One region of the Sutcliffiella sp. NC1 genome, then DNA from elsewhere that is predicted to be linked to it. Evidence: riboswitches for the same ligand, from Rfam matches in the RefSeq annotation. Region 1 holds a riboswitch; the other holds the start of a gene.

Region 1 (16,814 bases):
AACTCGAAGATCGCGAAGAAGATGATACGAGCATGAAGGCAATAAAAGACTATATTTTTGAGAACTACCAGTCTGATGTTACACTTCAAGACATTGCAGAAAAGTTTTATTTAAGTCGGGAACATATTTCACGGAAGTTTAAGCAAGAGTACAACGAAACAATTACTGATTATTTAATGAAAATACGGATAGAAAAGGCAAAGGAGCTTTTAACCAAGCCGCAATTAAAAGTGTATGAAATTGCCTACAAAGTCGGATATCAAAATGAAAAATACTTCAGTAAAGTGTTTAAAAAATATACCGGTTTAACACCGAATGAGTTTCGAAAAGGATAGAGGGGACAGAGATTGCTCTGTCTCCTATGCTTGTGGGGCCAAACGAGCCGTCTCCGCTTTTCTAATTGTCTAGCTCCGGCGCTTAGGCCCTATCAAACTTCCCGTTCCGTCCGTACGATAAGTCAACATCAGCTCACTGTCGTTCGCTGTGTTTCCTTTATCTCCTACCGGAACAGTCCAGTTTGTACGGGCCTGATCGAAGCGCCTCCGCTTTTCTAATTGTCTAGCTCCGGCGGCTAGGTCCGGCTCAAACTTCACTTTTCCTCCGTACGATAAGTCATCATCGACTCGAAGATCGCTCGCCGTGATTCCTTTATCTCCTGCGGAAAAGCTCCAGTTTGATTGGACCTGATCGAGCCGCCTCCGCTTTTCTAATTAATTCGCTTGTTTTCTTCTACTGATAATAGATGGATCTTGGTAGACTAGCTGTTGTACTGTCGCAATGAGCGTGTCTAGCTTATTTTCCATCCTCGTTAATAAATAAAACGTGACAGCCACTGGAAATCCAACGTCACTTATCCAGCTCCACCATTGTTCCATTTAACGTTCACACCTCCTTAAAAAAGGGCCAGAGCTTGCCCTGACCCTACTAGCTTATTATTCTGCCATTTCAAAAACAGTTTCGGTACGCTCGATTACCTTTGCACTATGTTTCGTAACATAGTTACCACCGTTCGTTGTGAATACGCCGGAAGCAATAATTGCATCCATCGCACTAGTTATTTCAGCTTCCGTTACGTCCTCACGTGGCTCATCAACAACTAATTTCGCTTGTCTTCCCATTTCATTTAAGAAAATTAGCTCTAACGTTTTCATGTCTTTCACCTACCTTTCTTCCTAGTTACTTGCTAACCATTATTCAACGATTAGCTGTAAGTCGTTACGCTTCACTGCATCTAACGGGTACACTTGAAGACTACTAATCGCTTGTGCTGCTGCAATTAACCCTTCGTTTGTTGCATCAATTGCGATGTTGTTGTAGTTTTTTGTTTTAAATTGTACGTTTCCATGCTCGTCCAACCCTACCTCAAAGATTAAGCGAAGCTGTGTATTTTCTAGTACTGCTTGTGCCATCCTTATCACCTCCTTCACCTTCTATATAAAGCCTGTGGAAGGAAAAGTAGCGCTACTAGTAAATTTTTTTAAAAAAATATGATGGTACCATAACGAAAACGTTCAACAGAAAGCAAGGGTAGTTTAGTGATGATTAAAAATGTAGCGATAAAGTGATAAACTATTATTAATGAATAAAGGGAGAGAACTTGCACTTCCCTACAAAAAAGGAGCCTTTTCGATGCTAATACAGTGTACGAAGAAACTATTAGATGAATTGAAAATAAAACCAGCTGAACCACCAACAGATGCAGAACGTTTATTTTCTTGGCATGCCAATCTTATGTTGATTGGTCGTAAAAAAACGTTAGTACTAGTTAATGATCGCAATCGTTATACTGTCGTTCTTTTTGGATTAAAGGCAAAGCAGATGAAAAATATACAGCAATTAATGAGGGACGCGATCCGAGAAACACTTCAAGCGGAAGGAATAAAAGATGAATTTATTGAACCGTTTTTCCGTAATGAAGTAGTCTTTTCGAAAACACAAGGTAGGACGTTCGTTGCTAGAATGAACAAAGCGTGTGAAAATGTATACTACTTTCAAGAAGACATTCAAGAAGAAGCTATAAATCAAGTAGAGCTAAGTAAAAGAGTGAGTCGAATATATGCAGGCGAAGGAAAGGGGTATATCGAACCAAACGAAGAAATGTATAAAGATATAGCTGCCTGGAACGGTCAGCCTATTTTTCATACCGAGGCGGTTCAATTAAAAATAACACTCCAATTAGAGAATTATCGTATTTGGCGGAGAGTTATCGTCCCAATACATAAAACTTTTTCACAGTTACACACAGTAATGCAAGCTGCTTTTAATTGGCAAGACGAACATTTGCATGAATTTTATATACTAAATCTAGCTGGCAAACCGATAGCACATTTAGTTGCTACTGAAGAAGCCTTTGCATATGCAAGAGATGAAGTCCCAATGAAAATGAATAAGGATGTTATTCTATCCGAATACCTTCCAAATAAGATGTTGTATGTTTATGACTTTGGGGACGAGTGGAAGCATGTCATTGAAGTAGAAAAATTGATAAATGATTATTCCAATCCTTTTCCAACTTGTGTTGATGGGGAAGGCAATACACCGCCGGAAGATGTAGGTGGAGAAGGTGGTTTCGAATATTTTATGGAAGTGCTAGCTGACAAAAAACATCCAGAATACGAGCACATGTATTCATGGGGGAGAAGTCAAGGGTATGAAAGCTTTAATCGAGATCAAGTGAACAGAATGTTGAAGGATAAGTAACGAAAAACTGACTTAGAAGAATAGGGAGGTTAGAACTTATCTAACCTCCATAGTAAGTGTTACTCTCCGTATCCATTCGGATTATTGCTTTGCCATCTCCAAGAATCACGGCACATTTCTTCAATTCCTTTTTCTGCTTTCCATCCTAACTCTTTTTCTGCTTTTGTTGGATCGGCATAGCATTCCCCAATATCACCAGGGCGACGGTTAATAATACGGTATGGTACTTCTTTTCCGGAAGCTTCCTCAAATGCTTGTATCATTTCTAGTACGCTATAGCCTTGGCCAGTCCCTAAATTGTAAGCATCAACATTAGTAGTTTTCTTCACTTTCTCTAACGCCTTTAAATGCCCTTTAGCTAAGTCGACAACGTGAATATAGTCTCTTACACCTGTTCCATCAACTGTGTCATAATCGTCTCCAAATACTTGAAGATTAGGTAGTTTCCCTACCGCAACTTGTGTAATGAATGGCATTAAATTATTCGGAATTCCATTCGGGTCTTCGCCAATTTTTCCACTTTCATGTGCACCAATTGGATTGAAGTAACGTAGTAAAGAGATACTCCAAGTAGAGTCAGAGTCGTATAAATCTCTGAGAATTTCCTCAATCATAAGCTTAGAACGGCCGTATGGATTTGTTGCGCTCAATGGGAAATCTTCAGAAATAGGTACACTTTCTGGCATCCCATAAACCGTTGCAGACGAACTGAAAACAAGTTTTTTTACATCATTTTTTTTCATTGTTTCACAAAGGTTTATGGTGCCTGTAATGTTATTTTGATAATAGTAGAGTGGCTTTTCTACTGATTCACCCACTGCTTTTAACCCTGCAAAATGTATTACCGCATCAATTTGATTTTCTTGAAAAACTTGTTCGATTTTCTCTATCTGAAGTAAATCAGCCTCGTAAAATGCAAAGTCCTTCCCAGTAATTTCTTTTACACGGCGTAACGATTCCATTTTACTATTCGAAAAGTTATCTAAAATGATAACGTCGTATCCTGCTTCTAATAATTCCACAGTAGTGTGACTACCAATATATCCGGCTCCACCTGTTACTAAAATAGCCATTATTTTACCCCCGAACTATGTATTTTCAAATTTTGACATATAGTAAGATTATATCATTGGAATACGACGAGGGCTAGTTGTCGTATAATAACAAAATTTCGGTATTTTCTACAAAAAGATAAAACTTATTGTCGAATATGTAGTAAAATAGTATCAGAAAATAGATGGGAGTGGTTCCTATGAAGAAAGGTTTATTGCTAATTTTTTGTTTAGCTCTATTATTTTTAGCAGCATGTACATCAGGCACGTCTAGTAATTCTAGTAAATCTAACTCTAGTAAAAATACACTATATAAAGTGCGTGATTACAAATATGACGAAGATTATTATGAGTTCGTTAATGACATTCGTTACGGGTTTATGAATAAAAAAGGTGAAGTGGTTATTAATTATCAGTTTGATTATGTTGGTGAATTTTCGGAAGGATTAGCAGTCGTGTACATAGGGGATAAGTATGGATTTATTAACGAATCTGGTGAGTACGTTATTAATCCTCAATATGATTACGCCGAAAAGTTTACAGACGGTTTAGCGGCGGTCCAATTAAATGGCAAGTATGGCTATATTAATAAAAAGGGCGAGTATGTTATTAACCCTCAATTTGATAATGCCTATCCGTTTTCAGAAGGGTTAGCAGCAGTATCCGTTGGAGATAAATTTGGATTTATTGATAAAGATGGAACGTACACAATCAATCCACAATTTGAATATGTAGGACAATTTTCGGAGGGGCTTGCTTGGGTAGAGTTGAGTGAGAGAATAGGTTACATTGATAAAACAGGTAAATATGTGATTAATCCTCAGTTCGACAGTCCTTATTACATGGATTACGGTAATCTTGATTTTCGCGATGGTATTGCGTTAGTAATGGTGAAAGACACATTTGGTTTTATTGATCACAAAGGCCAGTATGTCATTAATCCTCAGTTTGAATGGGCAAATCCGTTTACAGACGGTTTAGCTTCTGTTTCTGTAGGAGGAAAATATGGATTTATTAATAAAGAAGGATCGTTCGTTATTAATCCTCAATTTGATTGGGCAGGTAGTTTTAGTGACGGGCTAGCGGTAGTCGCAGATTGGGATATCGAAGCATACGGATATATAAATAAAAAAGGGAATTATGTTTTAAATCCTTCTGAAAAACAATATGTATGGGCAGATAACTTTCAAAATGGGTTAGCCTATGCCATCTTAGATGACGAGAATGAAGGATATATTGATAAAGATGGAAATGTTGTTTACAACTATCTTACTGAAATGACGTACATTGGAAGATACGGGTATTAGTAAAAAAGAAAGGGTATCAGAGTACAACAACTCTGATACCTTTTTTATTAAGCACTTATCGTCTTGTTCGTATTTTCTTTTTTGTTTTGCATGTAATTTAGTGCGAAGATGATAGCGATAATGGCGATACCAATCATATCTGAATATGTTCCTGGAATAATCGACATTAATGCACCAGCACCTAAAATAATGCTCATTACTACGTTAAGCTTAGTGATGAAAAATCTTTCTACAGCAGCACTTAATGCAATAACACCGATAATAGCCGTAATCGTAATTAAGACGATATCTAATATAGGTGCCATCGGGAATTCCCTTGCATTTACTGCTACACCTGTCGTATCAATCATTAACAATGCAGGGTTGTATACGAATAGGTATGGAATTAAAAATCCGGCGATTGCTAGCTTTAAGGCAGCGAATCCAGTCCGCATCGGATCTCCACCTGAAATACCTGCACCAGCAAATGCTGCTAGCGCAACTGGTGGTGTAATGTTTGCAAAAATACCGAAGTAGAATACAAACATATGTGCAATTAAAATCGGAATCCCGAACTCTGCTAACGCCGGTGCTGCCATTGTAGCAGTAATGATATAAGCAGGGATAGAAGGTAAACCCATTCCTAAAATCATTGAAGCAATCATCGTAAAGAATAGTGTTAAAAATAGTGAATTCCCACCTAATGATGCGATAGACGATGTCATTACGTTACCGAAGCTAGTTAAACTTACAACTCCGATAATAATACCTACAACCGCACAGGCAACCATAACAGATAATGACTGTCTTGCCCCGGAATCTAACGCTTCAATAATATCCTTTACTCCCATTCTCGTACTCTTTCTAATGCTTGCAATAACGACAGTAGATACTAGTGTCCAAAATGCAGCATGTCCGATTGGCATATTTTGATATAGTAATACAACAAGGACTAAAATAGGCAATAATAAATGTCCTCGGTCTGCCATAATTTCTTTTACGCGAGGAAGATCCGCTTTTGGGATGCCTCGTAAGTTTTCTTTTCCAGCACGGAAGTGAACTTGCATAATTACCGCTAAGAAATAAAGTACGGCCGGGATTAACGCTGCAAGTGCAATTGTTCCGTAAGCAACACCAGTCGTTTCCGCCATAACAAACGCACTCGCACCCATTATTGGTGGTAATATTTGTCCACCAACAGAGGCACTAGCTTCTACTGCACCGGAGAAGTTTTTTGAATAACCGATACGCTTCATTAGTGGAATCGTAAACGCACCTGTACCAACTACGTTTGCAACTGCGGCACCGTTAATACTTCCCATAAATCCACTAGAAATAACGGCAACTTTTGCAGGTCCACCTTGTTTATGTCCCGCAATGGCAAGGGCAAGATCGTTGAAAAATTTCCCCATCCCTGACTTCGCTAAAAAAGCTCCAAATAAAATAAATAAGAAAATGAAGTTAACAGAAGCACCGATTGCTGTCGAGAACAATCCTTCCGTTTTTAAATATAGCTGACCGAAAATATCTCCTAAGTCGTATTGACGAGTCATCATTTTTCTAGGTATCCAACTCATATGACTAACGAATGGATATGCTAAGAAAACTAATGCTAAAATTGGTAGAATAATACCTGTTACACGTCTAGCAGCTTCTAATACTAGTACAACTGTCATAATTGCAAAAGCAACATCAAGTTTGTTAGGAATGCCACCTCGTTCGGTAACTATAGCATTATATTCCACAATTAAATATCCAGCAGAGCTTAGTGCAGCTATGAATAAAATCCAATCATACCAAGCTACTTTACTACGGTTTTGCTTTTTCGTCGTTGGATAAATAATAAAAATTAAAGCTATACCTGCCGCAACGTGAATCGCTCTTTGCTGCAACGTTGGCATAGGATTAAATGTAATATATAAATGAAAGAGTGAGTACAAAATAGCAAGAATAGAAACAAAGATGATCGTTTTTTTATTAACAAACTTACGGACCTTTGATTCAGCATCGAATTTTTCTAATATTTGTTGCTTTTTGTCTTCGGAAATTTCTTCTTCTACTAAATGGTTTTTCGTATCTTTTTCCGTCATTGTTAAGCACCTCTCAGCAACCGCCATAACGGTATATCTATTATTTCAATCGTAATCGTTTCATAATCATCAACGAGTTCATATAAAGGGATTATCTTATCATTAGTATAAAGGGTGGATTTAACATTTTTCGAGACAACTAAATGGACGGCATCCATTGGGCGGTTCACTTTCATATGAATAAATCCATCCTGGGAAGGAATAACTTCTTCATCAGAGGGGGTTCCAGCTCCGAACGTTTTAAATTTCGTTACGGTTAAATATAGCTGGTCATTAATATTTTCGTATGTTTCATACCACGGTTCTTTTTCAACGGAATGGATCCACCCGATTTCGAACATATCGTCTTCTATATAAAAGCTACTATTATTATAGGAAACTTGTATAATAGAAACACGATAAAAGAGGAAAACAAGGAGCACTAATAGGAAAGTGCCCCCTAAATATAAAAACTTATTTTTGCTCATCGTAATATTTTTGTGCTCCTGGATGCACTGGTGCAACCGTTCCTTCTTGAGCAAGTTCTAACGTTACCTCTGTTGCAGCTTGGTGAGAGTTACCTAGTACATCAAGCTTTTCGAAAAATAGCTTTGTTAATTGATATACATCGTCTTCACTTAAGTCACTACTTACTACTAACGCGTTCATAATTGCAGCAGTAGGAATAGGTTCAGCGTTACCATACGTATCAGCTGGAATTTCTAATGATACGAAATATGGTTGGTCTTGCGCAATTTTTTCAATGTTTTCTGGTTTTACAGAAACTAATTTAATATCAAGTGTTTTAGAAAGTTCTAGAACAGATGCATTTGGAAGACCACTTGTTAAAAATGCTGCATCAATGGCACCAGATTTTAATCCGTCAGCCGCTTCTGCATATCCCAAGTAATCTACTGTAATGTCATCATATGTAATGCCATGTCCAGCAAGTAAGTTTCTAGCGTTAACTTCTACACCAGAGTTTTGATCCCCAACAGCAACACGTTTACCAACTAAGTCTTCAACTGTTTCAATTCCAGAGTTAGCAGTTGTAATAATTTGAACGTAGTTCGGATACAGTCTAGCCATTTGCGCTACTTCTGTTACAGGTTCAGAGAAGCTTCCTGTTCCATTTACTGCGTCTGTTAATACGTCACTCATAACGAAGGCCATTTCTACTTTACCTTCTTTAATTAAGTTAATGTTTTCAACAGAAGCACCAGTTGATTGAGGTTTTGAGTTCACATCAAACGTATTTGTGTACTCATTCGCTAAAGTAGTACCAATAATATGATATGGACCTGAAGATCCACCAGTTGCAATCGTTACAATGTTCGTATCTAATCCATCTTCACTAGCGTTACCGCCGCTATCATTTCCCCCACATGCAGCTAGCACAGTACCAATTAGTAAAACGCTTACAAATAGAAGTGCAATTCTTTTCATGTTTATTATCCCCCTTGTCTAAAATAATATAATAATTCTAAAATAGTTTAGCAGAATAGCAGAATTGTTTCAATGATTTTTCGTTTCATTTTTCTGTAAATTTAAGAAGGATAACTTTAAATCTACTAAATTTATAAATATGTATAAAAAGAAGCTTGTTAGGACTCCTGACAATACACATGAAAAATGTAACGAATAAATATACATATAATAATGAAAATTAGAATAGCTTTTTTACCTTCTTAATTTATATGACAAAAAAGAAAAATATTATTTATAAATAGTAAGCGTTTTTATCTCGAGACACGAAACAAATCTGTTGCTTTTTTGTTTCAAAGCTCCTAAACTATTATAAGCAAATATGAATGAAAAAGAGGTTGTTCTTATGAACACAAATTCTAATAGAGAACAAGGGATCGGAATGTTGTTTGCCGCCCTATCGTATGTATTATGGGGTTTTCTTCCATTATATTGGAAGTTAGTAGATGAAATTCCAGCGGCTGAGGTGCTAGCCCATCGAGTTGTCTGGTCGCTCGTATTTATGTTTATTATTCTTTTACTAGTGGGGAAACTTACTAGCTTTTGGGAAGAATTAAAGGCACTGTTGACGAATCGGAAACGACTAGTAGCGATCAGCTTTGCCTCTGTTTTTATTAGCATCAATTGGGGATTGTATATTTGGGCTGTTGCTAGTGAACAGTTAGTACAGGCGAGTCTTGGTTATTACATTAATCCGCTCGTTAGTATTTTACTAGGTATAATTGTATTAAAAGAAAAACTATCAACACTACAAACGATCTCTTTTATTATTGCTGCAGTAGGGGTACTAAATTTAGCGTTCAATTTCGGTGAATTCCCATGGTTAGCACTTTTATTAGCATTCAGCTTCGGTATTTACGGATTGTTGAAGAAAATGGTTCAATTAGGTGCGTTAGTAGGGCTAGCAATTGAAACATTACTTATCACACCGTTCGCACTACTTTTCTTGGTGTTTATGCCTTGGGGCGATGCGTTCGGTACGAGTGGTGGAACTACCATACTATTAATTGTAGCAGGTATCGCTACAGCTGTACCACTTCTACTATTTGCAAGCGGGGCAAAACGAATTCCGTTATCGCTAGTCGGTCTTTTACAATATATTGCTCCGACCATTACGCTTATATTAGGTGTTTTCTTGTTTAACGAACCATTTACTGGAGTCCATCTATTCTCGTTTATTTGTATATGGGCAGCATTAACCTTATACACATTATCGATTTCAAAATGGTTTAAAGTACAGCCGGTGAAGAAAACACTGCAAGGATAAAGGAATATTTATTGAAAAGTCTCCGTTTTCATTGGAGGCTTTTTAGCTCGTTCTAAAATATGTGTAAGCTCCATATTTATGTACAGAAACAACTATAAATATGGGGGTGTTCACATGTTAAACAGAATAGCTAATAAGTTTTCAAAGTTTGTGGAGCGTTATTTACCAGATGCGTTTGTCATTGCTGTATTGATGACGCTCTTCGTTCTGCTTATCGGTTTTTTCATGAATCCAACGGAACCGAAGACGCTATTCACTTCTTTTGGAAATGGATTTTGGGCGTACCTAGCCTTTACGATGCAAATGGTTCTCTTATTAATGACTGGTATGGCGTTAGCATCCGTTCCTGTTATTCAGCGTTTACTTACAGCGCTAGCATCAAAGGCGAAAACGGCAAATCAAGCGTATGTGCTAACATTTTTAGTAGCATCGGCTGCCTATTATATTAACTGGGGATTAGCGGTCGTAGTAGGTGCGATTATTGCAAGAGAAGTTGGAAAGAGGAATAAAAAAGCACATTTTCCGCTGTTAGTAGCATCAGCATATACACCGACTGTACTGTATACGGCAGGATTTTCAAGTTCTATTGGGTTAACGGTTGCAACGGAAGGCCATTTTCTAGAAGGTGTTATGGGAGTAATACCTACTTCGCAAACGATTTTTCATCCAGGTACTTTTATTATACTACTAACTCTTCTTATTACTGTTCCACTATTCATCGTCCTGATGGCACCGAAAAAAGATATTATTTCATACAATCCTCCTATTCTTAAAAATGCTCGTACTCCTGAAAATGAAACGAATAGTTCAAGCCCAGCTTTACGTTTAGAAAATACCCCTATTCTTGGTATGATCATTGGGGCTATTGGCATTATTTATATTGTTATAGAGTTTGTAGGTGGGCGTGATTTAGATTTAAATATTATTAATCTAATCTTCTTATCATTAGGGTTATTTCTTCATCGCTCGCTTGGTCAGTACGCAAAAGCGTTTAAGGAAGCGGCTGGTGCGATTTCACCAATCATTTTACAATTTCCGTTCTATGCAGGTATTATCGCCGTATTAGGTAGTTCTGGAATTGCGGAGTCCATTATTAACGGCATGGCATCCATTGCGAACGAACAAACATTTTCTGTCTTCTCCTATTGGACAGCCGGCTTAGTAAATATACTGGCTCCATCCGGTGGTGGACAATGGGTACTCCAAGGTCCATTACAAGTTCCGGCAGGGATGCAATTAGGTGTTGATCCAGCCGTGACTGCCATGGCTGTAGGTTGGGGAGATGCTTGGACAAATCTTATTCAACCGTTTTGGGCATTACCGATCTTAAGTGTAGTGGGATTGCATATTCGTCACATTATGGGATATTGTATCCTCCTTAGTATTTGGGTAGGGATTGTTACGACAATTTTATTATTTTTCGTATATTAGCGGTGTTAAAGCAATGTAAGCGCTACACTATTGCGTTAAAATTTTAATCTTTTATATTAGTGAAGTTTTCTTATTGACACGCGAAATGTAACATCATATACTAATAAATAATTTCATAATAAACTTTATTCAAAAAACTCTTATCCAGAGTGGCAGAGGGACTGGCCCGATGACGCCCGGCAACCTTTCTTTTATAGAAAAGGTGCTAATTCCTGCAAAACAGAAATGTTTTGGAAGATGAGAGAGGAAGAATTGTTATATTCACTTATCCTCTCTTGTTCTGACAAGAGGGGATTTTTATTTGGTCTTTATGAAAAGGAGGGAAGCGAATGATTGTAAGAGGTGCTCCTAACAATTATCAATGTAGAGTTGGAGTGTTAGATGACTTAGAGGTAATTTTACAGAATGAAGGATATCAAAAAGTATTGTGTATTACTGGTGAAAAATCACTGGAGGCAGCTTCAAACTATTTACCGAATTTCTCGACTGTTTCTGTATCTTTTGAAACGTACAACGGGGAATGTTCGCCATCTGAAGTTCAGCGGTATCATCGTATAATCGAACGAGAGCAATATGATGCCATAATCGGGCTTGGGGGAGGAAAAGTTTTAGATTTAACGAAAACTGTCGGTGATAGTGTTAAGAAAGATGTGATACTCATTCCGACGTTAGCGGCTACTTGTGCAGCGTGGACACCGTTAAGTGTACTTTATGACGATGAAGGCTCGTTTATAAGGTTTGAATATTATTCAAAGAGTACTTTTTACGTTTTAGTAGAACCGCGAATTATTAGCGAGGCTCCTGTCCAATTTCTAAAAGCAGGTATTGGAGATACGCTCGCAAAATGGTACGAAGCCAAGTCGTTAATACATAGTTTAGATCCACTTCCTGTATCGGTACAAATAGCATTACAGGCAGCAAGGCTATGTAAAGACCTTTTGTTAGAAAAAAGTTTACCTGCTATTGAAGCAGTAGAAGCTCAAAAAGTGACGGATGATTTACTAGCTGTAGTGGAAGCGAACATATTATTAGGTGGAATGGTTGGCGGTTACGGTGATTATTACGGTCGAGTTGCTGCAGCACACTCTGTTCATAACGCACTAACACATATACGTGCATGCCATTCTCTCCTTCACGGAGAAAAAGTTGCTTACGGTGTTTTAGTTCAACTCGCATTAGAGAAAGAGTGGGATGAAATCGAACTGCTCCTCCCTCTATATGAGAAGCTAGGTTTACCTGCCTCATTAGAATCGTTAGGACTAACGTTACAAAATAGTGAAGAGCTTGATTTAATAGCCGAAAAAACATTATTACCCTCTGAATCTATTCATTATATGAAAGATTCGTATAAAAAAGCGGACATTATATCCGCAATAGAAAAATTACAAGCATACAAAAAAATTACGAGGTGAAGAACATGAAAAAGATATTATTGTCCATTGTAAGTTTATTATTAGTAGCATTTTTAGCAGCATGTGGAGGAAAGGATACTGGAGGGGCACTAAGTGAAGATAAATTAGTTATTGGAGTAACAGCAGGACCACATGAGCAAGTAATGGAAAAAGTGAAAGAAGTAGCTGCAAAAGACGGATTAGAAATTGACATTAAAGTGTTTACGGAATATGTAATGCCAAATACTGCTCTAGCAGAAGGTGAACTAGATGTGAATAGTTTCCAAACGAAACCGTTTTTAGATAACGTTGTGAAGGAAAGAAATTATGATCTAGTCGACATTGCACCAACATTAACGTTCCCAATGGGTATTTATTCTGAAAAATTTGCGTCTGTTGATGAACTAGAAGAGGGAGCAAAATTAGGCTTACCGAATGACCCGACTAACGGAGGTCGCGCATTAATCCTATTCCAATCTGCTGGTCTTATTACGTTAAAAGATGGAGTTGGTGACCAAGCGACAGTAAAAGATATCGTTGATAACCCGAAGAACTTTGAATTTATCGAATTAGAAGCATCTCAACTTCCTAGACAATTAGACGAACTAGCTGGAGCTGCAATTAATACGAACTTTGCAATTGAACACGGATATGTTCCAACAGAAGATTCCATCTTTATCGAAGGTAGTGACTCACCGTGGGTAAACTTACTAGTTGTTCGTGGTGAAAATAAAGAAGATCCTGTTTTAGAAAAATTACTAAAAGCGTACCACTCCGATGAAGTAAAACAATTCATCGAAGAAACGTTTAGTGGATCTGTTATTCCATCTTGGTAAGGAGCGAGCGTGCCTATGCAGATAATGAGCGGTTATCGCAAATAAACAACGGGCTATCGCAAATAAGGTTTGATTACCGCAAATAAAGCAGCTGTTATCGCAAATAAAACATGGGTACCGCAAATAAAGCAGCTGTTATCGCAAATAAAATTCAGGTACCGCAAATAAAAAACGATTATAGCAAATAAAACTGCAGTTACCGCAAATAACAACGGGAAACCGCAAGATAGAAACAGAGCCGCAAACTAAAAATGCGGCTCTCTCCTATAATAAATAGGGAGGAAGGATATTTATGATAGAACTATCCAACATAACGAAAACATTTGTATCGAAAAAGGGAAAAGTCGAAGCGTTGAAAAACGTATCGTTAAACGTACGAAAAGGGGAAATCTTTGGAGTTATTGGCTATAGTGGAGCAGGAAAAAGTACGCTAATCCGCTGTGTTAACTTACTAGAGGAGCCAACAAGCGGAACTGTCAAAGTGGATGGAGAGGAATTAACGAGCCTCTCAGCGAAGCAACTGTTAGATGCACGCAGAAAAATCGGAATGATTTTTCAAGGTTTCAATTTATTAAAAACGGCGACAGTTTATGAAAATATCGCAATTCCATTAAAACTAACAGGTGTACCTAAAAATGAAATAAAAGAACGAGTTGAAAAATATTTAACGATCGTTGGTCTTATGGAGAGGAAGGACGCCTATCCAGCACAGCTATCCGGTGGTCAAAAGCAAAGAGTCGCGATTGCAAGAGCTTTAGCGTTTGAGCCTTCTGTTCTGTTAAGTGACGAAGCAACAAGTGCGCTAGACCCTGATACGACAGAAGCGATTTTAGAGCTCTTATTAAAAATTAATAAGGAACTTGGAATAACGATTCTCCTTATCACGCACGAAATGCATGTTATTCAAAAAATATGTGATCGAGTTGCGGTTATGGAAAATGGAGAAGTTGTGGAGCAAGGTATGACGCTCGATGTGTTCACTGCGCCTCAACACTATACAACAAAAAAGTTCGTTAATTCAATCTTTAATCACGATGTATCAGAGGATATTATCGATTCTCTAAAAGACCAAGGCAAAATTGTTTCTTTAAAATTTATCGGAAACACGTCAAAGGAACCGGCTTTAGCGTATGTAAGTAAAAAGTTTGAAGTGTTCCCTAATATTTTATCTGGTCATATCACTCATTTAAAAGGGCAACCGTTTGGTAGCTTACTCGTTCATTTAAATGGTGAAGAGCCCGAAGTGAAAAAGGCAATTGATTATTTATTGGAAGAAGGAGTACAAGTGGAAGGAGAGGTAAACTATGACGTCAACAGTAAGCGAATTCCTTCATGAGTGGGGAGATACGATTTGGGAAGCGATTATTCAAACGTTTCAAATGCTGGGAATTTCTTTGTCTATCTCAGCAGCAATTGGTATTCCGCTAGGTGTATTCCTCGTTCTTACACGTCCAGGTAAAAGCTTAGAAAATAAATATGTGTACGGTTTTTTAAATATTAGTATTAATATTACACGTTCTATTCCTTTCATTATATTACTCTTCTTTATTTTACCTTTTACGAAACTAATCGCGGGTACTTCGATGGGAGTGCGTGGTGTAATCGTACCGCTTGTTGTTTATACAGCACCGTACATCGCGAGACTAATAGAAAATTCACTTTTAGAAGTGGATAAAGGAGTAGTCGAAGCGTACGAAGCGATGGGAATTAAAACTCGCCACATCATTTGGAATGTGATGATTCGTGAAGCGCGTTCCTCCATTGTCCTCGGTTTAACAATTGCAACAATTGGTTTAATTGGTGCAACGGCAATGGCTGGTTTAGTAGGAGCAGGGGGATTAGGAGACCTAGCTTATCGTTTCGGGCATTTACGCTACCAGTTGGACGTTATGTATGTAACCGTCTTCCTTCTAATCATTCTCGTTATCATTATTCAATCGGCTGGAAATATTGTCGCCGCGAAGCTTAAGAAAGATTAGGAGATGGTCCTTTTGGAAAAAACAGTAGATGTAAGTCGCGTTGTTCAATTTGAAGAATGGGAAAAACTCGCAAAAGAAAATATCGATCATAATGCTTTTACGTACATTCAATCTGGAGCAGGCAGAGAAGAAACGCTGCGAAGTAATGAAGAGGACTTTCGAAAAATAAAGCTCATTCCACGATATTTAAAAGATGTTTCAAACGTTTGTTTGAAAACGAATATTTTAGGAGAAACATTACCGTATCCGTTTATGATAGCACCAGTTGGCATGCAAGGAATTGCACATAGGGATGGGGAACTCGCAACAGCACGTGCAGCTAACGCACTAAAGGTTCCATTCATTGCTAGTACGGTCACGACATATTCTTTGGAAGAGATAGCGGCAGAGCTACCAGACACGATAAAATGGTTCCAATTGTATTGGAGTGGCGATTGGGAAATAACAGCAAGCTTTCTTCACCGCGCTGAAAAAGCAGGATACAGTGCAATTGTTGTGACAGTAGATACTCCATTATTAGGATGGCGAGAAAAAGACTTAACTAATGGGTATTCTCCACTAAAAGTTGGCAAAGGGGCAGGTAACTATTTTTCAGATCCTGTTTTTCTACAACGTTTAAAGCGTTCGCCACAGGAAGACAGTACGGCAGCAGCGGAAGAAATGATTAAACTTGTGCTAGAACCGAAATTAACTTGGGACGATATTCGCTTTATACGTGAATATACATCATTGCCAATCATTATTAAAGGAATACTACATCCTGAAGACGCGAAACAGGCGCTTAACTATGGTGTGGATGGCATTGTTGTCTCTAATCACGGTGGTCGACAATTAGACGGAGCTATTTCTTCCATTGAGGCGTTACCCGCAATTGTCGAAGAAATTCAAAATAAAATACCGGTATTACTAGATAGCGGAATCCGATCCGGTGCAGACGCGGTAAAAGCGTTAACTCTCGGTGCCGATGCAGTATGTCTCGGTCGACCGTTCGTGTACGGCTTAGCAGCGGCGGGGCAAGAAGGTGTTTCACAAGTTCTGCAAAACTTTATACAAGATTTAAAAGTAACGAAGAGTTTAATCTAAAAAAAGACCTGTTACCTTAAAAAGGAAAGCAGGTCTTTATTTTGTTAATAAAAGTGCTTCCTTATAATCAAATATTTTTTCATATAAAGTTACACATTTCTTATGATTTGAAGGGAATTGTCTTATAAAGGCATACAAATTTGGCTTTAAATTAACTTCAATTATTTTCTCGTTTTCTTCGCCAACTAGAAAATCGATAGAAACATAATCATAACCTAAAACGCTAGCTGCTTTA
Region 2 (16,814 bases), 520 kb from region 1:
ACCATACACACCAATCGCCCAAAGAATTTTAAAAAATCCAATCCGTACGAACAAATCGTTTGTTAATGATGAAAAAGTATCGGACCACCATGCGATTATCCCGACAGAGGAAACAGTATTTTTAGCAAAACTGTCTGATAAAGAACGAAAAATATACGACCTTGTTGTCAAACGATTTTTAGCAGTACTCCTACCTCCATTTGAGTACGAACAAACGACATTGGAGGCAGAGGTTGCTAATCATTCCTTCACAGCTAAAGGTAAAATAGTGCTTTCAAACGGTTGGAAAGATGTATTCGGAAATGTAGTAGATGAAGACTCCGAAGCATCAGATGTGAAAGATCAATTACTACCTTCCATGAACGAGGGTGATACGTTAACGATTCAAAAGGTTAATAAAACGAGTGGTGAAACGAAACCGCCAAGTCGATTTAATGAAGGAACATTGCTTGCTGCGATGGAAAACCCAGCGAAATTTATGGATGAGGCTAGTCAAGACGTGAAGAAAACGTTAGGCGAAACAGGTGGAATTGGTACTGTTGCGACAAGAGCGGATATTATCGAAAAACTATTTAATAGTTTTCTTATTGAGAAAAAAGGGCAAGAAATTCATATTACGTCTAAAGGGAAGCAGTTACTAGATTTAGTTCCTAAAGAGCTAAAAACACCAGCACTAACTGCCGAGTGGGAACAAAAGCTTTCCAGCATTGCGAAAGGGAAATTGCCTCAAAAAGCGTTTATTAATGACATGCGCGATTATGCGAAAGAAATTGTTCATGAAGTGAAAAACAGCACACAGAAATTTAAACATGACAACGTAACCGGAACGAAATGTCCAGATTGCGGTAAACTTTTATTGGAAGTCAACGGCAAGCGCGGAAAAATGCTCGTCTGTCAAGATCGTGAATGCGGGCATAAAAAGAATGTTGCACGATTAACAAACGCGCGTTGTCCTAAATGTCGCAAAAAACTAGAGCTTCGTGGTGAAGGAGAAGGGCAAATTTTCGCTTGCGTTTGTGGGCACCGTGAGAAGCTTTCGACGTTCCAACAAAAGCGTAAAAACAGTAATAACCAAAAAGCAACGAAGCGTGATGTTCATAAATATATGAAACAAAATAATAAAGAAGAGCCATTAAATACAGCATTAGCAGATGCATTGAAAAAACTGAAGTTAGATAAATAAGGAAAAATCTAGGTATTCACCTATTTTAGCCCCTTCGCATATGTTAGGAGAAGAAAGTAGTAGTTAAAAAACCTAACATTCGTAAGGGGTGTTTTTTTTGGCAGGAAACATATTAAATTACTATGCCGGTGGAAATACAGCAAGAGGATTTTACAGTTTATATGAATCAAATTTAGAAGGTTTGGACCGTGTATTCATTTTAAAAGGTGGTCCGGGAATTGGGAAGTCAACAATGATAAAAAAATTAGGTCAACGTTGGAACGAGGCCGGGTTTGATATAGAATATTTACATTGTTCGTCTGATACAGGGTCTGTCGACGGGCTAATTATTCGAAGCATCGGTGTCGGTATTGTGGACGGAACGGCACCTCACGTTATTGAACCGACAGCTCCAGGTGCAATTGAGGAATATATAAATTTAGGAGAAGCATGGGATTCGAAAAAACTAGCTCACCGTAAAATTGAAATTTTAGAACTTGCCCATCAAAAAAAGCAAGCGTTTGAGACGGCGTATGCAACGTTTAACAAAGCGCTTAAAATCCATGATGAGTGGGAACGTTATTTTATTCATAATATGAGTTTCGAACGAGCAAATAAATTAGCCGATGAGCTAATTGAAAAGCTTTTTGATGGAAATACGTTAACAAAACAAGCGGACGTTAAACACCGATTTCTCGGTGCAGCAACTCCGGTCGGTGCGGTAGACTTCGTTCCAAATATAACGGAAGGATTAAAAAAGCGTTATTTTATAAAAGGTCGTCCAGGGTCTGGAAAATCTACTCTATTAAAAAAGCTAGTTAAACATTGCGAAAAAACAGGTTATGACGTTGAAGTATATCATTGTGGCTTTGACCCTCATAGTTTAGATATGGTTGTCGTCAGAGAACTAGGATTTGCAATTTTTGATAGTACAGCTCCACATGAATATTTCCCAAGTCGCGACGGGGATGAAATTTTAGATATGTACGATTTAACGATTCGTGAAGGTACGGATGAAAGATACGAGAAAGAAATAGAAAAAGTGAGTAAACAATATAGTGAAAAAATGAAAGAAGCAATATCGCATTTAGCAGAAGCGAAGGAATGGCATTTGAAGCTAGAAGCAATTTATGTAAATGCGATGGATTATAAAGTGATAGATGAGAAAACAGAATGGATACATGAACAAATGGAAAAACTAGTGAAGCATTAATGTAATGAAGAGGCTGAGACAAAACTAAATTAGTCATAATAAAAAACGAACTATCGCAGAATTAGCGAAGTATATTTCCGGAGCGAGTTTTTCCCAGTATATTTCTTGTTCTTTTACTATGATGAAAATAGTTATGTCTCAACCTCTATTTATTATTTCAAAAATATATAAATTTTAAAAATTACGTATATGACGTTTTATATATACGAAAACTAGAAAAAAGTGTACACTACACACGTATATTAACAGCAAAGGGAGACGTCATAATGAAAAAGTGGACAATCTTACTTATTTTCGTTACATTATCATTTTTAACAGCATGTGGAGCAAACAGCAATAACGCTAGCGAGGGAGCACAAGAGCAATTAGCAGCTCCTGAACATGATGAAAAACAAGACCAAAAAGTTTTAATGAACATACAAATGGAGTTAATCGAAATGGTACGTCCTCATTTGAGCGCAATTACTAATTACGAGCAAACAGGTGAAGGCGAAGAAGAAGCAAAAGCTGCAGCGAACAAAATTGCAAACGAGCTTCGTGCAATGGAAGTTTCAACGGAGCTAACGGAACAATACCGTACAGATGTGGAAGAAGCGATAGAACTTTTTGCGCAATATTTTGAAGAGCGTGTAGATGGTGAAAATGCAGAAGAAAAACTAGCTGCATTCCACAAGCAAATTGCTACTCCATATATAGAGGCAGGATTATTAGAGCCGAATTTTGAAAAAGAAGTTCAATAAATAATTAGAAGAGTGTTACTGTGAAGTAGCGCTCTTTTTTTATATTAAGTGGTTATGGAAAACATAACATTAACATAAGAAAGATTGAGTGTAACTCCTGACAAATGCTTGTCGGGCCAGTGAGCCGCCTCTGGTTTTGTTCTTGTAATACTATTCTAATAAAAGATTATTGCAAATACTTTACCTTTTTAGTTTACTAAACACCAAGTTTTGTGGTAGGATTACCATAAATTGAATAAAATTCTTTATCAAGAGTGGTGGAGGGACTGGCCCTTTGAAACCCGGCAACCTTTATAAAAAGGTGCTAAATCCAGCAAGGTATATACCTTGGAAGATAAGGAGAAAAGCTAACTGCTGCCTTCTTCTTATCGAAGAAGCTTTTTTTATAGGGGGAAAAGAGATGAAATTTGGTTTTTGGTTACCTATTTTTGGCGGTTGGCTACGAAATGTTGAAGATGAAAAAATGCCGCCTACATTTAATTATGCAAAAGAAGTAATACAAAAGGCAGAAAAATGGGGATATGATACAACATTAATCGCAGAATTGTATTTAAATGATATAAAAGGTCCTGAAAGTGATAGTTTAGAAGCTTGGTCTACTGCAGCAGCATTAGCTTCAGTAACGGAGAAAATAGAAATTATGACCGCTATCCGTCCTGGCTTTCATAATCCAGCAGTCGCGGCAAAAATGGCTGCTAATATTGATCACATTAGCAATGGCCGTTTTACACTTAACGTCGTTTCAGCTTGGTGGGAAGAAGAAGCGAAGCAGTATGGCGGAGTATTTACGGAACATGATGATCGTTATGATCGTACGCAAGAATTTTTAGATGTTTTAAAAGGTCTTTGGACAGAAGATTCTTTTAGTTATAAAGGAAAATTTTATGAACTCTCTAATACAAAACTGTTTCCAAAGCCAGTCCAACGTCCGAACCCTATTCTTTATGCAGGTGGGGAAAGTGAGAAAGGGAAACAAGTAATCTCTTCAAATTGTGATGCTTATGTCATGCACGGCGGAACGGTTGAAGAAGTGCAAGTTAAAATAGAAGATATGAAGGCTAGAAGAGAAGCGTTAAAGAAAGAGCCTTTACAATCGTTTGGAATGGCAGCATATGTCATATGCCGAGATACAGAAGAAGAAGCACAAGCAGAATTAAATAGAATTACGAATGTGAAAGAATCGAGTGCATACGCAGGGTATAAAGATTTTACGGGCAAATCACAGCTTGAACAGCAAGTGAAGTTACAGGATTATTCTGTTTCCAATAGAGGATTAAGACCAAATTTAATAGGCACACCTGAGCAAATTGCGGAAAAAATAAAAGCATACGAGGCAGCTGGGGTAGACTTATTATTACTGCAATTTTCTCCTCAACTAGAAGAGATGGAACGATTTGCACAACAAGTTATACCGTTAGTCAACAAAGGTTAAGGAGGAATTTTACGATGGAGAAGATCTATATCATTCACGAAAATAAAGAATGGACTGTACATTTAACGAAAAGATTGGAAGAGCTCCAATTACCATATGAAGAGTGGCATTTAGATGAGGGGACTGTCCCTTTAAATGAAGTGCCACCAGAGGGTGTTTTTTATAATCGAATGAGTGCGTCGTCTCACACGAGAGATCACCGATTTGCGCCAGAATTAACGAGCGCTGTATTAACTTGGTTAGAGCATCATGGCCGGACAGTATTTAATGGAAGCAGAGCGCTACAATTAGAATTAAGTAAAGTAGTCCAATATTCGGAGTTAGAAAAGCATGGAGTTCGTACACCAACAACGATTGCGGCCGTTGGAAGAAAACAAATTGTAGAAGCGGCCAAAAAATTGGGGCATGAATCGTTTATTACGAAACATAACCGGGCGGGAAAAGGACTTGGTGTACAGCTGTTTAATTCTATTGAAAGTTTAGAGGCATACGTAAATAGCCCGGCATTTGAAGAGCCAGTTGATGGAATTACGTTAATACAACAATATATAAAATCACCAGAATCGTACATTACTCGTTGTGAGTTTGTTGGTGGAAAGTTCCTATATGCCGTGAAAGTAGACACGTCAGAAGGATTCGAGCTTTGCCCGGCAGATGCATGTCAAATTGGGGACTTATTTTGTCCGGTTGGGGAAGAAGTAGAAGAGAAGCCGAAATTTCAAATTATTGAAGACTTCCATGATCCGATTATCGAAAAGTATGAAGCGGTTTTAAAAAGTAACAATATCAATGTTGCAGGAATTGAATTTATCCGCAATAGTGACGGAGAAATTTACACATATGACATAAACACAAATACAAATTACAATAGCGATGCAGAGCAAAAAGCAGGCAAATACGGAATGCTCGAGCTTGCAAAGTTTCTTGGCAAACAACTAAAAGTTCAAGTTTAATACGAAAAGGGCTGCTCCTCATAACGGAACAGCTCTTTCTATATTTCCCGCGGAAACATACCGCAGTGAAACGGTCTAATTTTTTTATATCTCTAGGATAGAATGTAAGTCAGTTCTCTTACTTAAATAAATTCGCAATTGATTGGAATAGGTCCCGGAAAAAGTCTTTCACACCTTGCCAAAATCCACTATCGCCCATAACACTATCAATTCGGTCTTTAATATCTTTCGTAATATCTTCTAATTGATTACGCACGTTATCAAAATTAATATTCAACGACCGCATTTTTTCAAACAGGTCAATTAATAGTTGGCGGTCTTCCGGGCTTAATTCAATGTTTAAACGGCTTAACTGGTCTTCTACAATTTTTTCTACTTCTTCACGAGTTACCGGATTTTGTTCTGCAATTTGTTTTTTAATCTCTGTTAATAACTCACTTACTTTTTCTTTATCTACTTCTTCTGCTAACTTCGTTGCGATGCTTAACTCTTCATTCGCAACTTCCATTCGATCTTTATCAAGCTCCGCACCTTTTGCATCGTATGCTTTATAAATTCCGACTAAGGCAGAATGACCCGTTACTTTTACGGGAGAGGCTACTTCTACAACCGCATCTTCAACACCTGCAGTTAAAAGTGCGTTCGCATACATTTCTCTCGTTACTTCTGTAATATTATCGGGAGTAATAATATCGACTGTTAACCCTACTCCTTGTTCCTTTAACGTAATTTTCGCTGAAGAAAACATACGGGAGTTTGGATTACCATTCAAATATGTTTTTAAATCGTCGCCAGTTACTGTAATGTGATCAACAAGGTCAGGGTTTGTAACTCCTAACAATCGTTTTACTTCTTCTTTTTGTGTGTCTGTTAAGGATCCACCATATACAACTATAGGAAAACCTAATTTTTCATTAATTACTTCTGTATCATCTTCTCCTGCTGCAAAGCCAATAGATGTAAAAGTCGTGAATGCTAATACTAGGATGAGGAACATTTTTGATAACCTTTTAATCATCGTTTTGTTCTCCTTTATTGTTCATATTCAAAAATACAACGCAAAGTTGCTTGTTCCTATTCTACCACGCTTCCGGCTGTATGTCTTTCCGGAGGCGAACTAATCTAATTCGGGACAAGCTTTTATATATGTATTAATGGAGTAATACGTTTAGAACAAGTATATTGGATCAATCAGGCGTAAAGAGAAGGAGGATGAGCTAACTTTATTATCACTTAGCATCTATTTGCCATAGGTTATAAAGCGTGAGAGGTGCGTCAATAAACTTATCAAGTGCGTCAAAAAACTCGCGGAGAGCGTCAATTATGCCTTCAGCAGTGATCAAATATGTAGAAATCCACGCAAAAAGCGAGTTCAAGTAATGGAGAGGAACGGACTTAACTTTACACAACCAATCTATTAATAAGATAGACACCTATGGAAGTGAAATTTGCACCATGAGGAATGAAAATAGGGGGCTTATTTTTGAACTACTATAAGGTTTTTCCTTTCAAGGTCCAGAACCGAGAGTGGGACGTAGCGGAAGGTGTGAGACTCCAGCGGGAGTAGCGTGAGCCTTGAGACCCCGCACGAGCGTAGCGAGGAGGAGGCTCAAGTCACGCCCGCGGAAAGCGAGCACCTGCAGCGAAGTGAAACGGACTAAATAAAACGCGTAGTCTACTTTTAGTATAATAACAAACAATGTTATCTTTAATGAAATACTATTTTTTCTAACACATCTATTATCAAGGTAGTTATCAAAAAAAAGAGCACCCAATTTAGGATGCTCTTTACAATCATTAAAAAATCATATGTGCTACTAATGCAATAATAGGTAACGTAATTAACGTACGTAAAATAAAGATAACGAACAATTTACCGAATGAAACAGGGATTTTGGAGCCTAAAATAACTCCTCCTACTTCCGATAAGTAGATTAATTGAGTGACAGACACACAAGCAATGACGAAACGAGTTAATTCGCTCTCAATGCCACTACCTAAAATAGCAGGTAAAAACATATCAGCAAATCCAACAATCATTGTTTCTGCTGCCTCTGCCGCATACGGAATTTGCAATAGCTCTAAAATAGGGATAAACGGCATTCCTAAATATGTGAATACAGGTGTATTTTCTGCAATAATTAAAGCAATAGTACCGAAAGCCATAACGACTGGAGCTACTCCTAACCACATATCTAGTACGTTCTTTCCTCCATCTTGGAAAAACTTACCGATACCTTCGTTTTTCTTGGCACGATCAACAGCTTGATTAAAGCCCCATTTTAAACGAGACTCGCCCTCTGGTACTAAGTCATTGTTTTGTGGCTCAGCTTTCTCATAATGTGTGTCAGCAATACGAGAAAGTGGTGGGATACGTGGCATAATAATCGCTGCAACAATCCCCGCTAAAAGAACTGTAAAGTAAAACGGTAAAAACATATGGCCAAGTCCGATTTCCTCTATTACGACTAAACTAAATGTAATCGATACGACGGAGAAAGTAGTACCAATAACTGCAGCTTCTCTTTTCGTATAATATCCTTGCTCATACTGCTTACTTGTTAACAGTACCCCAATTGTACCGTCACCAAGCCAAGATGCTAAAGAGTCGATAGAAGAACGCCCAGGTAATTTAAAGACAGGACGCATTATCTTTGTTAATAGGGCACCGAATAACTCAAGTAAACCGAAGTTTAATAGTAGTGGTAAAAACAGCCCAGCAAATAAAAATACAGTAAATAATAATGCTAATAAATCGTATAATAATAGACCACCAGTATAGTCAGACCAAACAGCTTCAGGTCCAATTTGGAAAAAAGTCATAATAACTAAAATCATTCCGACTACACGTACAACTGTCCAAAAGATAGATACGTTTAATAAGGAATAAAAGAAAGTACCTTCTTTAATACTCGCAGGTTTTACTAGTTTAAAAACAACAGTAGCAATCCCTATAAATGTAATTAATATTGTCATAATTGCTGGTATTACCGCGTGTAACCAACCTTCTAACGTATTAGCCAGTAATGCAACTGGGATAGTAAACCCACCGTCGATTGGAATAGGGAATATAAATAATAAAATTCCGATAAGTGAAGGAATAGCAAACTTTAATATATCACTTGTAGAATGAGCCTTTTGCATAAAAATGCCTCCTAAAGATTAAATGATTAAATATACAATAAGTGTAATTTTAATGCATTTATGAAATAATGCAAGTATTTTTTTAAAAGTAACCGCTTTCATATTTGTGTTAGTATTTGCCTTTTGAAAAATATGCAAATACATTATGCAAAATCTAATATTTCTAATTGCGATTCTTTGCGCAAATCTATAAAATGATCATCTACTTTTATAACAGGTAAATGTGGTTCATCATGATGAATAAATATAATTTCTCCATGTTTCCCATTATTCAGCAATACTTCATCTCTAATGTGGTTAGATAATAAAAATTGGATGAAGGGCTTAACAATACCAGGATTTAACCTATTTAAGTTAGCTTCTTGAATTAATATTTTCGCTGTTCTAAAAACGTTTTGTTTTTCTCGGTAGCTTCGGTTAGATGATAGAGCGTCATACACGTCCGCAACCGATAAGATTTGAACAAGGTAAGGTATTTTTTCATGACGTAACTTTGTCGGATATCCACTCCCATCTAAACGTTCATGATGCAGCAATGCACCTTGTAACACGATTGGATCCATTTTAGGAATTTGCTTTAATAATTCATATCCATATAACGTATGCTTTTGAATCTCCTTCCATTCTCGTTCAGTTAGTTGTCCAGGCTTTTGTAAAATACTTTTATCAATTAATAGTTTACCAACATCATGATATAGTCCCATATTGCCTAACGTTTTGATCTCTTCTTTCGTGAGACCTTGAATTTTCCCAATAATAGAGGCGTATATTCCTACATTCATGCTGTGCATAAACGTATAATTATCGTAGCTTTTCACTTGTTTTATGTAATGAACAAATAGAGGTTCTTCTATTAACCTATTAATTAGCGGGGTAATAACTTCATTCATTTGTTCAATAGGTGGAGGATTTTTTAACTCCAGTTGCTGAAAAACTGCCCGAAACGAAGTAACGCTACTTTTATATAGACTATTTACTGCTATATAATGTTCGTTGTTTTCTTTGCTTATGGAATCAACTAGAAGAGATGGATGGAAAAAATACTCATGCCTATTTAATTTTTCAATATGCCTCATCGTGAGTTTAGTACCTTTTTTTAGGAGTAAGCTACCCGTAATGGAATATATATCATCGTTTAATACTTTCCCTAAATAGTAGTTAGTAATCTTCATTATCTATTCCTCACGTTATTTTAGTTATTTTTATTATAAGGGAAATAATTTAGTATGAATACAGAAAATTAGAAAAAAAGCATATAAAGGAGAGAGTTTGATTTTTTAATAAAACTTTCATACGATAGTAACAGAGCTAAATTTAATAAGTTTAATGTAGCTAAACCAATAAGAAACGCAGGTGGAATAAATGATTAAATGTATTGCAATCGATATGGATGGAACGTTATTAAACCAAAACCATGTTGTGAGTAAACAAAATGCTGATGCTATTAAACTTGCTCAGCAAAAAGGAATCGAGGTAGTTATTGCAACTGGTCGTTCTTACAAAGAGGCTAGTCCAGTATTAAAAGAAGCTGGAATAGAGACACCTATCATTTGTGTAAACGGTGCTGAAGTACGTTCTGTCGCTGGAGAGGTACAATATTATACTCCGTTACATAATGAGGAAGTAAAAAAAGTTGTAACGGTATTAAACAAGCATGATATTTATTTTGAAATGTATACACAAGCAGGTACATACTCAAACGATTATGATAAAGCATTAGCAACAATTATTGATATTTTTGCGTCTGCAAATAGAACACAGGCATATGAAGAAGTTGTCGAGGCAGCAAAAGAACGTTTTACAGAAGGAAATATTCAAATTATTGATTCTTACGAGGGATTACTAGAAAGTGATGATACGATTGTCTATAAATTACTAGCATTTTCATTAGATAGTAACAATTTAGAAAATGCACGTAACGAATTGAAAAGTATGGAAAAGATTGCTGTTAGTGCTTCAGGTAAAGAAAATATTGAAATTACGAGTGTGGAGGCGCAAAAGGGCATTGCTTTAACTTCATTTACTGCAGAAAGAAACATATCAATGGCAGATGCGATGGCGATAGGAGATAATTTTAACGACATTTCCATGCTAGAGCGTGCTGGTCACTCTGTTGCAATGGGAAATGCCCCTGACGAGGTAAAAAATGCTGCAAAGTCAGTAACAGATACAAACATTAATAGTGGAGTAGCAAAAGCGATACTAAATGCAATAAGTGAATAAATAAAAAAGGATGAACAGTTTGTTCATCCTTTTTTATTATTAATGTCTTTATAGTAATAAGAAAGCTAGTGAGATAATCGCACCACTAACAAATAGTACAATCACACAGAAGCCCATTATATCTTTTGCCTTTAATCCGGCAATAGCCAATGCAGGTAAAGCCCAGAACGGCTGAATCATGTTCGTCCATGCATCTCCCCATGAAACGGCTAATGCAGTTTTTGCAATAGATACATCTAATGTTTGTGCTGCTTCTAACATAACTGGAGCCTGAACTGCCCATTGGCCTCCTCCAGATGGAACGAAGAAGTTAACGATACCTGCACTTAAAAATGCGAAGAAATGGAATGTGTGCTCATTAGAGATATTAACAAATGCTTCAGACATAACTGCTGCGAGTCCAGAAGCTGTCATCATTCCCATAATTCCTGCATAAAAAGGGAATTGTATAATGATTCCGCCAGCACCTTTAACGGCATTAGCAACAGACTGTAAAAAGCTCTTTGGTGTCCAGTGGAAAAGGATTCCTAACGTTAAGAATAGAAAGTTAACGATATCTAAATTTAATCGGAAGCCATTTTGACCGAAATAATATACGAGAAAGCCAAGCCCCATTATAGAAATAACGAGAGAAACAATCCAACTATTTTCTAAACGCTCTGCTGGTGTCATTGCGCTTTTTTCAATGGTAGCAGCTTGTAATGTAGAAGAATCTTCTAATAGATTAGGGTCAACAGTAACTGTCTGATCTTTAGATGGCATCATAAAACGATTTAATAAAGGTAACGTAACAAATAAAACCGCTAATAAAATTAAGTTAGAAGGTGCAAAAATCGTTTCACTCGTCGGAATAACACCAATTAAATCTGCCGAAAAGTGTCCGTCCGTAGCAATGGTAAGTGGAATCGATCCTGAAAAACCACCGTGCCACACAAGGAAACCACTGTAAGCGCTTGCAATTAAAAGACGATAATCTACATTTGTAACTCGTTTCGCTAACTCTTTAGCAAATAGTGCTCCAATAACGAGTCCGAATCCCCAGTTTACCCAGCTTGCAATAATAGAAACAATTGTAACGATAACAATTGCAGCGCCAGGTGTTTTTGCAGTAGAGGCTAAAGCGCCTAACAGTTTTTTGAATACCGGACTACTAGCTAAAACATAACCAGTTACTAGTACAAGTACCATTTGCATTGAGAAGGATAATAACCCCCAAAATCCATTTCCCCAATGTTGTACCATTTCTGCCGGACCACTATTTGTAAAAATAAGACCTAAACCAAAAACGACAAAAGTAAGAATAATAACAAATAAAAACGGATCTGGTAAATAACGTTGCATTAATCGATTAAAAAATCCAATAATAGCTTTCATCTTTTTTCCCCCTTGTTTCAATTTCCCCTCATCCGTATGTTAACTTCTACATTATTCAGTATATTCCTTCTTTTTCGAGAAATGATTATTTTGTCCTATAAAAAAAGCCCTTACTCCTAAGATAAAGGAGTATAGGGCGACTATTTCTTTAAAGGCTTTTCCTTCGGCTTCTTCACGAAGACTTCCTTTTTTAATGCTCTGAAAAGAGAATAGCAAATTGCGATTAAGATGACAGTAAATGGCAATGCGGACACTAATGAAGCGGTTTGGAGTCCTTCTAGTCCACTTGAGAATAGTAAAACAGCAGCAATCGAAGCCATCAGCGTTCCCCAAATGATACGTAAAAATAACGGTGGGTGTAGACTACCATTAGATGTCATCGTTCCTAGGATGAAAGTGGCAGAATCTGCGGAAGTAATTAAGAAAGTTAAAATTAGCAAGATCGAAACGAGTGATAGGACAAAGGTAAACGGAAGTTGTGCGTACGTAGTAAATAATGCAGAAGTAATATCATTATTTACGGCAGTAGCAATGTCCGTTCCTTTAAATAAATCAAAATGTAATGCTGTTCCGCCAAACACGGCAACCCAAAACAGAGCAATGAGAGGAGGGACAACTAGTACCCCTAAAACAAATTCACGTATCGTTCTTCCTCTCGAAACACGAGCTATGAAAGCACCGACAAATGGAGACCACGCGATAGCCCATGCCCAATAAAATATCGTCCAATCTCGTACCCACGTTCCTCCTTGATAAGGAGTAAGACGGAGGCTCGTATTTAAAAAGTTTGATATATAATCTCCAAGCCCAAGTGTAAATGTATTTAAGATAAAAACGGTCGGGCCAAAAATAAATACAAAGAGGGTTAAAACGATGGCCAACGTCAAATTTAAATTACTTAAGTATTTTATCCCTCGATTTAATCCGGTTGTGGTGGAGCTTAAATAAAGTAGTAAAAGAACAAAAACAATAATTAACTGTACTATTCCGTTATTTGGAATTCCAAAAACAATATTCAAGCCACCATTAATCTGCAAAATTCCTAGACCTAAGGAAGTCGCAACACCCATTACAGTAGCGATTACTGCTAAAATATCAATCGGCTTTCGAATATATTGGCGATTACTTGACCCTATAATCGGATTTAACGTAGTAGAAATGAGCCCATCTTCTTTTTTCCGAAATTGAAAATAACCAATCGCGAGACCAACTATTGTAAAAACAGACCATTGACTAACTCCCCAATGAAAAAACGAATATTGCATAGCTGTTCTTGCTGCAACATCTGTTAATGGATCAACAGTCACTCGTGGTGGGATGAAAAAATGACTCATCGGTTCTGCAACACCCCAAAAAACAAGTCCTACGCCAAATCCTGCACTAAACAACATACCGATCCAAGTAAAAAAAGAATATTCTGGCCTACTATCATCAGAGCCTAGTCGTACCTTACCGTATTTTGTAAACGCTAGGGCGATACAAAAAAGTACAAAAAATAGTACCGCTAATAAATAAAACCAACCAAATGCGTATGTAGTAAAGTCGAAAATAGCTCCGGCTACGTTAGCGAAAGCATTAGGGGCTATTGCTCCTATTAGTACTAAAAGAAAAACGGTAATAGAAGAAACCCAAAACACTATTCCAAACTGTTTAAACAATATAATTTCCCCCTCAGTTAGTTGGTTGGAAATACAACCAACTATGATATTCCCGAGTCTCCTACTAATTAAACAATATAACCTATATTTCCCAATGAGCTTTAAACATATCCCTTTGGATATTATTAAATATTTGATAACATAAAAAGAAAAGCATTTGGAGTGACAGTGATGAACACAACGATAGAAACATTATTAAATCATCGGTCAATACGTAAGTTTACGGACCAATTATTAACTAAAGAACAAATACATACGATTGTAAAATGCGCACAAAGTGCCTCAACATCAAGTTTTATCCAGGCGTATTCCATCATCGGTGTTTCAGATGTTGAAAAAAAACAACAACTAGCGACTTTCGCTGGCAATCAAACATATGTAGAAGCAAATGGTCACTTTTTTGTTTTTTGTGCAGATTTGCATCGTCATGAAACTATTAGTGTAATGGAAAGAGAAAATTTAACAGATTCACTTGAAAGTATGGAAACATTTATGGTTTCTGTTATAGATGCAACGTTAGCAGCTCAAAATGCAGCAGTGGCAGCGGAATCACTAGGACTTGGCATTTGTTATATTGGAGGAATTCGGAACAAGATGAAGGAAGTGAGTGAACTATTAAATCTTCCTCATCACGTTATTCCGTTATTCGGTTTAGCTGTTGGGTATCCAGCACAAAACCCTGATGTGAAGCCGAGATTACTGTTAGAACATGTTTATCATGAAAATGAATATAACAGCAACAAAGAGGAACAACTAAAACAATTAGATCAATACAATGAAGTGATATCAGCTTATTACGAGGAACGTACTGGTGGAAAGCGGAATGATACGTGGACCTCTCAAATGGCTGGGATGTTAAAAAATCCGAAACGAAGAGATATGAAAGCTTTTGTGGAAGAGAAAGGCTTTGCGAAAAAGTAATCAAAATGCTAGAGATTAACCCCTAGCATTTTTCTTTTATATTTTTAGCCAAATAATAAGTATTGAAATAAAGAGAGCAACAGTCCCATAAGCAACAGCCAATGACAAGTGCTGCAGTTTGAATAATAAATATGCTGCAATAAAGAAAATAGAAAGCTCTAATCCTATTTTATAGATGCCAACTAATTTGAAGGTTGCCGCTGGTGAACCGAATAAAGCCCAAATAGTTGCGACAAGCAAAGGGATGAGAATAGCTCCCAACCATTTTGCCTTTTCATATCCCCAAAGACTATAAATGATGAGAGCTATAATTTCCCAACTGAATCGAATAGCCATTACGATAAATGCCAACGTAATCAACTCTCCTTTACATAAAAAAGCATACTAAAATAACTTGAATAGTATGCTTTAACCTGATTAGTTATATTTTATAAGATTGTTTCTTTCGCTTCGATAACTTTCTTTAGCTGTTTTAAGTGGTCACCATCTTCTTTTTGTAAAATCTTTTTAATGATGGGCTTAGATAGTTTCATCATAATACCAGTCGTATAAATATCCCCAGTGTATGTTACCTTTGTACCTTCAGCCGTATTTTCAAAAAAATAACGATACACTACTTTTAAACCGTTTGATTCACTCTTCACGGAGTATGTATTAGGTGGTTCATATTCTACTATTTCAATTATCGCAGAAGCTTTACGCCCTCTTATTTCACGTGTTTCTTTAAACTTCGTACCAGGTTGCACTGGTCCTTCTGTTACTTTTTCGATATGTGTTACATTGCTCATAATGTGGATAGAGTTTTGTAGATTAGCGGCATAGGAGAATACTTCTTCTAGTGGTTTTTCAATAATTACTGTATCGTGCAAATCGGCCATCATCCGTCCCCCATTCGGTCAACATTTTCTTTAACTATATCATTAATTAGACAATGAAGAAAAGGAGTAGCTAGTAGCTACTCCTTTAAAGTTTTGTAAATTATTTAGCCTCTAATCTACGAATACGCTCGTTTAAGTCTGGGTGTGTAGAGAAGAGTGAGCTTTTTTTCTTTCCGCTAATTTTTAGCGTAGCAACAGCTGTATCTTGCTCTTCTGTAATACGATTTGTATATTGTTGTAACGAACGTAATGCATGAACCATTTTATCTTTACCAGCTAAGTCTGCTCCACCGTTATCAGCATGGAACTCACGATAACGAGAGTATGCCATTACAACAATGCTTCCAAGGATAGAGAAAAGAATTTGGAATACTAAAATAGCAATAAAGTGTACAATAGGAGCTAAGTCTTCACGTACTACACGTGAAACAGCCCAAGCTGCAATACGAGCTAAGAATACAACGAATGTGTTGACGATACCTTGTAATAGCGTCATCGTTACCATGTCGCCATTCGCAATATGAGCAACCTCGTGTGCAATTACTCCTTCGATTGCATCTTCGTCCATCTCTTCTAATAAACCAGTAGATACAGCTACGAGAGAACGGTTTTTAGATGGCCCAGTAGCAAATGCATTTACTTCAGGTGAATGATAAATACCAACCTCGGGCATGCGTGTAATTCCAGCAGAACGGCTCATACGATGAACCATATCAACAATTTTTTGTTCACGTGGCGAAAGTGATCCATTTGGATCTAAAACTTGCACGTTCATCATTTTTTTCGCCATCCAGCGGGACATTAATAAAGAAATGAAGGCTCCAGTAAAACCAATGACAGCACTTAAAGCTAAAAGTGGCCCTAATACAAGCTGACCATCTTGGCCAATGTAACTACCAATTGGTAAAATAGTTAATACGATACCAATTGTTACTAAAACGAGAATGTTCGTTAAAAGAAAAAGTCCTATACGTTTACCCATTCTGTTAATTTCTCCTCCTACATGAAAAAAATATAAGTTCAAATGAACCTGTTTTTCTATTTATTTGTTATTATTATAGATGGTTGTCACACATTTTTCAATGAAAACCATTGTCTATTCATGACGAATAGAGA

Evidence for each region. A riboswitch is a leader RNA that binds a small molecule or an ion and turns the genes downstream of it on or off. The one in region 1 is predicted to bind S-adenosylmethionine.
Region 2: linked by a shared signal. The riboswitch ahead of O1A01_RS24740 (LLM class flavin-dependent oxidoreductase) and the one ahead of O1A01_RS22255 (iron-containing alcohol dehydrogenase family protein) in region 1 are both predicted to bind S-adenosylmethionine.

The regions. Positions count from the first base shown of each region.
Region 1 covers NZ_CP115153.1:4,278,692-4,295,505, reverse strand. The annotation lists gene O1A01_RS22315 (response regulator transcription factor) at 1-335, shown strand, start outside; gene O1A01_RS22310 (YvrJ family protein) at 711-875, opposite strand; gene O1A01_RS22305 (DUF2922 domain-containing protein) at 933-1,151, opposite strand; gene O1A01_RS22300 (DUF1659 domain-containing protein) at 1,191-1,409, opposite strand; gene O1A01_RS22295 (plasmid pRiA4b ORF-3 family protein) at 1,630-2,700, shown strand; gene galE (UDP-glucose 4-epimerase GalE) at 2,760-3,773, opposite strand; gene O1A01_RS22285 (WG repeat-containing protein) at 3,953-5,059, shown strand; gene O1A01_RS22280 (TRAP transporter permease) at 5,107-7,128, opposite strand; gene O1A01_RS22275 (DUF1850 domain-containing protein) at 7,131-7,595, opposite strand; gene O1A01_RS22270 (TAXI family TRAP transporter solute-binding subunit) at 7,582-8,553, opposite strand; gene rarD (EamA family transporter RarD) at 8,939-9,859, shown strand; gene O1A01_RS22260 (short-chain fatty acid transporter) at 9,974-11,290, shown strand; SAM riboswitch class I at 11,428-11,534, shown strand; gene O1A01_RS22255 (iron-containing alcohol dehydrogenase family protein) at 11,620-12,702, shown strand; gene O1A01_RS22250 (MetQ/NlpA family ABC transporter substrate-binding protein) at 12,708-13,517, shown strand; gene O1A01_RS22245 (methionine ABC transporter ATP-binding protein) at 13,810-14,853, shown strand; gene O1A01_RS22240 (methionine ABC transporter permease) at 14,822-15,496, shown strand; gene O1A01_RS22235 (alpha-hydroxy-acid oxidizing protein) at 15,509-16,579, shown strand; gene O1A01_RS22230 (ATP-grasp domain-containing protein) at 16,616-16,814, opposite strand, start outside.
Region 2 covers NZ_CP115153.1:4,801,203-4,818,016, reverse strand. The annotation lists gene O1A01_RS24755 (DNA topoisomerase III) at 1-1,183, shown strand, start outside; gene O1A01_RS24750 (PRK06851 family protein) at 1,281-2,375, shown strand; gene O1A01_RS24745 (hypothetical protein) at 2,642-3,115, shown strand; SAM riboswitch class I at 3,358-3,456, shown strand; gene O1A01_RS24740 (LLM class flavin-dependent oxidoreductase) at 3,516-4,547, shown strand; gene O1A01_RS24735 (ATP-grasp domain-containing protein) at 4,562-5,500, shown strand; gene O1A01_RS24730 (DUF1002 domain-containing protein) at 5,619-6,518, opposite strand; gene O1A01_RS24725 (YjiH family protein) at 7,298-8,644, opposite strand; gene O1A01_RS24720 (HD-GYP domain-containing protein) at 8,788-9,816, opposite strand; gene O1A01_RS24715 (Cof-type HAD-IIB family hydrolase) at 10,007-10,867, shown strand; gene O1A01_RS24710 (short-chain fatty acid transporter) at 10,916-12,241, opposite strand; gene O1A01_RS24705 (BCCT family transporter) at 12,382-13,899, opposite strand; gene nfsA (oxygen-insensitive NADPH nitroreductase) at 14,071-14,820, shown strand; gene O1A01_RS24695 (YrdB family protein) at 14,857-15,171, opposite strand; gene O1A01_RS24690 (SRPBCC family protein) at 15,249-15,701, opposite strand; gene htpX (protease HtpX) at 15,799-16,680, opposite strand.